Regions from separate parts of the Kouleothrix sp. genome, predicted to be linked through region 2. Evidence: riboswitches for the same ligand, from Rfam matches in the RefSeq annotation. Region 2 holds a riboswitch; the other holds the start of a gene.
What was found. Region 2 has a riboswitch for magnesium ahead of U0177_RS07165 (magnesium transporter). Riboswitches for the same ligand answer to the same signal wherever they lie in the genome.

Region 1: it holds a riboswitch for magnesium, as region 2 does, so the genes downstream of both, U0177_RS09625 (alpha/beta fold hydrolase) here and U0177_RS07165 (magnesium transporter) in region 2, are expected to answer to the same signal.

What each region holds. Positions count from the first base shown of each region.
Region 1 covers NZ_JAXLWP010000008.1:240,526-243,927, forward strand. The annotation lists gene U0177_RS09620 (ammonium transporter) at 1-948, shown strand, start outside; M-box (ykoK) riboswitch at 1,251-1,412, shown strand; gene U0177_RS09625 (alpha/beta fold hydrolase) at 1,733-2,533, shown strand; gene mgtE (magnesium transporter) at 2,530-3,402, shown strand, end outside.
Region 2 covers NZ_JAXLWP010000006.1:243,167-246,568, reverse strand. The annotation lists gene U0177_RS07175 (zf-HC2 domain-containing protein) at 1-166, shown strand, start outside; gene U0177_RS07170 (HD domain-containing protein) at 265-867, shown strand; M-box (ykoK) riboswitch at 888-1,050, shown strand; gene U0177_RS07165 (magnesium transporter) at 1,321-2,595, shown strand; gene U0177_RS07160 (Nramp family divalent metal transporter) at 2,886-3,402, shown strand, end outside.

The sequences.
Region 1 (3,402 bases), on a different contig from region 2:
CGCTCGCTCGGCCTCGGCAATGGCGCGGTCGACTTCGCCGGCTCGGGCGTGGTGCACATGACCGGCGGCGCGGTTGGGCTGGCGATCGCCATGGTGCTCGGGCCGCGCATTGGCAAGTTCAATAAGGACGGCAGCGCCAACACCATCCCCGGCCACAACATCCCAATGGGCGTGCTCGGCACGATCATCCTGTTCTTCGGCTGGTTCGGCTTCAACCCCGGCTCGTCGCTTGGCCTGATCACCCCGGCGGTGGCCGACGCCAGCGGCAATGTCACCACCGCAGCTTCGCTCTGGCCGATCAACCTGACGGTGGTAGCCGCGATCAACACGCTGCTGGCCGGCGCGGCCGGCGGCTGCAGCACGATGTTCTATACCTGGTTCTTCACCCCGGCCAAAAAGCCCTCGCCGTCGATGTCGGTGAACGGCATCCTGGCCGGCCTGGTGGCGATCACCGCACCGTGCGCGTTTGTGGATCCGTGGGGCGCGGTGATCATCGGCCTGGTGGCCGGCGTGCTGGTGGTGCTGGCCTCGGGCTGGCTCGAGAAGGCCAAGATCGACGACCCGGTCGGCGCCGTGCCGGTGCACTTCGTGAACGGCATGTGGGGCGTGCTGGCCGTCGGCATCTTCGCCGTCGGCAACCCCGACACCGGCGCCTGGAACGGCGTCACCGCCCCGGTCACCGGCATTGTCGGCGGCAGCTTCGGCCAGATCCTGCCGCAGGTGCTCGAGGTGGTGGCGATCGCCACCTGGGCGTTTGGCCTGTCGTACGTGTTCTTCGCGGCGCTCAAGCGCGCCGGCTGGCTGCGCAGCCGCGCCGAAGATGAGATCAACGGCCTGGATATCCCCGAGATGGGCGAGCTTGGCTACGTCACCGACGGCGTGGCAGTGCCCGGCGGCCAGGTCACTGAGCCGGCTGGCGTGTCGGGCGTTACGGCTCCGGCCAGCTAAAACATTCCCGCAGGAGGGGGTTCGGCGCGGTTTTGCCGCGCCGAACCCCTTTTTTGTTGCTCGAAGCCACGCAGCTGCGTTGCTGTGCATTTCGACGCGGCGAGCGTGCAGCCTGCGGCAGCATAGTCTCCGATTTCCTTTTGTAGGCGGTTTTTCCGCGCCACTCCGAAACCCGCACGCAGTCGGCTCAAACAAGCGCGCCTGGTATAAATTCTTTGTCATAGATTTCACAAGATATTGACACTGCCTCTGCAATCGGTGTATACTGGCCCCGACGGAACACGAATTCCGGCAAGGCGTACGCGCTCTCTCGTTAGGTGCGGCGTCTGCACAGACACAAGTCGTTGCCCCGGCCCGTCGAAAGACGCTCAGGGGTATACCAGGGCGGTCCGAGCTAAGGCTCGCTCTAACACGACTGCGAAGGCTACGCTGTGCAGTGCCAAAGCTCAAGTTGGGGAGAAGCCGAGGGCGTTTGTATAAACGTTCGCTCAGTGCTTTTGGCCTCCTTGGGCTTGCCCGAGGGGGCTTTTTATGGGGTTGTATGGACGTCAGTCATTCTTGCTCGCGGCGCGCTGAGTGGCGCCGTGCGCTGGTGAACTCGCGTTGTGACTGTGCACCTGCCGTGGCCTGGCGCGCTCGAATGAGCTGATCGCGCCGCGCCGCCGCATGCGCCCTCACACCGCGAGGTGTGGGGGCGCTGCTTTTGTCCTCCATATCACTGGCGCCGCCACCCGCGCCGCCTATCCCGGTGGCCACGCCGCCACCAGAACATTTGGAGGACATTATGGCAACTCCCGCCCTGCGCATGCGCGCGGCCCACCGCCGCGCCACCGCGCTCTACTGCACTCTCCACGGCAGCGGCACGCCGCTGCTGCTGCTCCACGGCCTCGGCGCCACCGGCGCGATCTTCCGGCCGATCATCCCGGCGCTGGCGCGCCGCTTCCAGGTGATCGTACCGGATCTGCGCGGCCACGGCCACAGCACATGCCTGCCCGGCCCCGACAGCATCGATCGCATGGCCGCCGACGTCGCGAATCTGCTCGATCTGCTGAACATTCCGTCGTGCCTGGTGCTGGGCTACGCCAGCGGCGGCGCCGTGGCCCAGCAGCTAGCCCTGCGCTACCCGGCGCGCGTGCGCGGCCTGGCGCTGGTGTGCGCCTACGCGCGCAGCGCCGCCACGCTGCCCGAGCGCATCAAAGTACGGCTGCGCCCCGAGCTCTTGCGCCTGCTTGGGCCTCGGCGCGCCGGCGCATTGGCCGACGGCCAGCTGCGCGCGCGCCCCCCCGAGCCGGTGGGCGCCGCGCTCGCGCATAGCCAGGGCGGCCGGGTGGCCCCGGTGGCGCGCGCGCTGCAGAGCTTCGACAGCCGCAGCTGGCTGCCGACGCTCGGCTGCCCGGCGCTGGTTGTGGCCGGCGAGCACGACACCGTGACGCCACTGCGCCACGCCCACGAGCTGGCCGCGCTGCTGCCTGGCGCCAAACTGCACACCCTGCCCTACGCCGGGCACTGGCTCGTCGCAACCCACACCCCCGAGCTGCTGGCGATCGTCGAGCCATGGCTCGCCACCCAGGAGGCGCGCGCATGAGCACCGGAACGATCACCTGGGTCGAGGCGCTCGAGCAGCGCGTGCGCAATGTGCTGGCCGCACACGATCTCGATGGGCTGCGCCTGCTGCTGGCTGGCCGGCACCCGGCCGACATCGCCGAGGTGATCGACCGGCTCGACGACGACGACAAAATCCGTGTGTTCGGCCTGCTCGCCCCCGCGCTGGCCGCCGATGTGCTTGGCGAAACCAGCCGCGAGGCTACGCGCGAGCTGCTCGAGCAGCTGCCTGCCGACAAGGCCGGCGACCTGCTCGACCGCCTGCCCATGGACGACGTGGCCGAGATCCTTAGCGAGGACGTGCCCGAGCGCCAGCAGGCGCTGCTGGCGGCCATGGAGCCGGGCGACGCGGCCGAGGTGCGCGCGCTGCTCAGCTACCCGCCGCAAAGCGCCGGCCGCCTGATGACTGAGAAGTTCGTGCGCGTGCGCCCCGAGATGACCGCAGGCGAAACGCTCGTGTACCTGCGGCACAGCGACCCCGAGATCGAGTCGTTTACCGACCTGTACGTGCTCGGCCCGGCCCAACAGCTGCTGGGCGTGGCGCCGCTGCACGCCGTCGTCACGGCGCCGCCCGAGCGCCGGCTCGACGCGCTTATGCAGAGCGATGTCATCACGATCGCACCAACCACCGACCAGGAGGAGGTAGCCCGGCTGGTGGCGCGCTACGATGTGCTGACGCTGCCGGTAGTTGCCGCCAGCGGCCAGATGCTCGGCATCATCACCGTCGACGACGTGATCGACGTGCTGGTGTCGGAGAGCACCGAAGATGTGCTGCGCTTTGCCGGAATCGAAGGCGGCCCCGAGCTCGACCAGCCGTATTTCAGCGTGCCATTGGCGCGCGTGGTGCGTAAG
Region 2 (3,402 bases):
CCAGCACCACGTGGTGGTTGGGCCGGGCGGCAGCTTCTTCGGCCTGAACTTCGCCCACAACACGATCACGCGCTACAGCTCGGCCGCGCCCGGCGTGGCCTGGCGCACCGCTGCGCGCGCCGACTGGCAGCCCTGGGACGGAGTGTTCGTGCCTGGCAGCCCCTGACGCGCCACTGGCGGCCGCCCTAGCCTACGACACGCAATCGTTGACGGCGGCCGCGCGGGCGTGCGATAATGCGCTTCCCTTTCAGCAGAGGAGGCGCAATGGACGAGCAGCACTCCGGCGAGATCGTATCGCTCTACGCCCGGCTGGCGGCACTCAAGCTGCTGCCGCGCACCGGCTGGCTGCAGCGCGGCGTGGCTCAGCCTGAAAGCGTGGCCGAGCACACCTTCGGCGTGGCAGCCCTGGCGCTGCTGGTGGCCGGCGCCGAGCCTGGGCTCGACCAGGGCAGGCTGCTGGCGATCGCGCTGGTGCACGACATGGCCGAGGCGCTGCTGGGCGACCTGCCGGCGAGCGCCAGGCGCCTGCTGGGCGCCGATGCCAAGCACGCCGCCGAGCGCCAGGCCGCCGCCGAGCTGTTCGGCGCCCTGCCGCAGGCCGGCCACTACCTCGCGCTGTGGGACGAATACGCGCGCGGCGCCAGCCGCGAGGCCCGGCTCGTCAAAGGGCTCGATCGGATCGAGATGCTCGCGCAAGCGCTGGCCTACGAGCGCGCCGGCAGCCGCGCGCTGGCCGAGTTCTGGGAAGGCGCCGGCGCGGGCTGGGACGACGAATTCCCCACGCTGCGCCAGCTGGCCGCCATCCTGATCGAGCAGCGCGCGGCACTTGACACGCGCCCGGCGCGCGGGGTATACTGTACGCAGTGATAAAAATCACGTACCGATGGTCGCTCCTTCGTTAGGCGCGGCGCTCACACAAACACAGGTCACTGTCCCGAACCGTCGAAAGACGCTAAGGGGCACACGGCGCGGCCCGGCCTAAGGGTCACGTCAAGGTGACTGCACGGCGCTACGTTGTGTGAGTGCTTAAGCTCAACCAGGGGGGAGAGGACAGCGCGAAGCCGCGTTTCCGCCCCCTTGCACCCACTGCGAGGGGGCGTTTTGATGGAGTTGTATGGACGGCGGTCATAGTTCCACTGTAGCTCACATCCGCAACTTGGCGGCGCAACCCGCCGCTGCGCCCATCGCGTGGGCGCGCCTGTTGCCGGCCGCACGTCTGGCGCGCCTCCTCGGCGCCTGACGCGTGCCGCCTCCGGCCCCCGCGCGTGAGTGGCGTAGGGGCCTTGTTTGCCGGCAGTCTGCGGCAGACGGAGGCGCGCAATGCTCTTCCTCGCATCGATCCTCGACAGCGCCGTCCACGGCGCAAGCGGCGAGCCGCTCGGCCGGCTCGACGACGTGATCGTGCATATCAGCGGCGACCCGTACCCGCCGATCAGCGGCCTGGTGGTGCGCGATCGCCGGCGGCTCTTCTTTGTTCCCGCATCCCAGCTCGTGTCGATCAACGGCGTCGCCAAGCTCAGCACCTCGACGGTCAACCTCGGCCCGTTCGGCCGGCGCGACGGCGAAGTGCTGCTGCGCAAGGACGTGCTCGACCACCAGATTATCGACATCACCGGCCGCCGGATTGTGCGCGTGAACGACGTGCAGCTGGCCCATACCGAGAGCGCCTACCGCCTGATCGGCGTTGATGTCAGCCCGCAGGCGCTGGTGCGCCGGCTGGGGCCGCGCCGCCTGGCCGACCGGATCATCGGCCGGCAGATCATCGACTGGCGCGAGGCCCAGTACCTCGCTAGCGCCGCGCCGGTGCAGCTCAAGGTCTCGTACGACCGGCTCTCCGAGATCAACCCCGTCGATCTGGCGCGCATCGTCGACGCGCTCTCGTACCGCGAGAGCGCCGAGATCGTCGCGGCCCTCGACGACGAGACCGCCGCCGAGACACTCGAGGAAGTCAGCGACGAGCGCCTGGCCGACCTGCTCGAGGGCATGGATCAGGAGCGCGCCGCCGATATTCTTGAAGAGATGGCGCCCAGCGCCGCTGCCGACGTGCTGGAAGATCTCGATGACGAGGTGGCCGAGCAATTGCTGGCGCGCATGGAGCCCGAAGAGGCCGCCGACGTGCAGCAGCTGCTGGCCTACGACGAAGACAGCGCCGGCCGGATCATGACCACCGACTTCGTGCGCGTGCGCGTTGGCTCCAGCGTAGGCGAGGCGCTGCAGCTCATCCGCGCGCTCGAAGAGGTGCCCGACCCGCTGCTGGCGGTGTATGTCGTCGGCGATCAGCCCGACGGCGCCACGCCCTCCGCGCCGCTGGCCGACGACGAGCCGGCCTACCTGCACGGCATTGTGCGGCTGCGCAACCTGATCCTGGCCGCCCCCGGCACGCCGCTCACCGAGATAATGGACGACGATGTGCCGACCGTCAGCCCCGAAGATCGGGCCGAAGACGCCGCACGCGTGCTCGCCGAGTACAACTTGCTGGCCGTGCCGGTGCTCGACGAGACCGGCCGCATGATCGGCATTGTCACCGTCGACGATGCGCTGGCGGTGATGCTGCCCGAGATCTGGCAGCGCCGTGGCGCGCGCGCCTTCGGGTAGCGCGGTCGTCGTCAGTTCGCTGTGATCTTGCTGATCATCATGAGACTTTATTGGAATAGGACTTACGCAGTTGCCTTGTCCGGCTCCCGCAATCGGGCGCATTTGCCTGCGGCAGCATGGTACTTCTCCATCTTCTGTCTGAGTTTTTCCGCACTCCGCGCGGAAAAACCCATACAATAAACGAGGTAGTACCGCTCTACCGAAGGCTAAGCCCGCCAACTGCGTAAGTCCTACAGTCTATTACAATGCTGGGGTGGGTCGGCCTCGGCGGCTAGAAATGGAGTACACGCGTGGCACACGATCACGAGAGTGCCCAGGCCATCGCAGCACACGAGCCGGCCGCCCCGCCCGACACGGTGCGCGAGCGCCTGCGCAGGCGCCGCCGCACGCTCTGGCCCTACCTGCTGGCGCTTGGGCCGGGCCTGCTGGCCGCCAGCGCCGGCAACGACGCCGGCGGCATCGCCACCTACGCCTCGGCCGGCGCATCATACGGCTATGGCCTGCTCTGGGCTATGGTGATCGTCACGATCTGCGTCGGCGTGGTGCAAGAGATGAGCGCGCGGCTAGGCGCGGTGACGGGCAAAGGCTTCTCCGACCTAGTGCGCGAGAACTTCTCGCTGCGCGTGACGGCGCTGATCCTGCTCACGCTGTTCGTCGCCAATTTCGGCATCATCGTCTCGGAGTTTGTTGGCATCGCCGCCGCCGCCGAGCTGTTCGGCGTCAGCCGCTATGTCGCCGTGCCAGTCACCGCCGGCCTGGTGTGGCTGCTGATCACCCGCGGCTCGTACGACCGCGTCGAGAAGATTT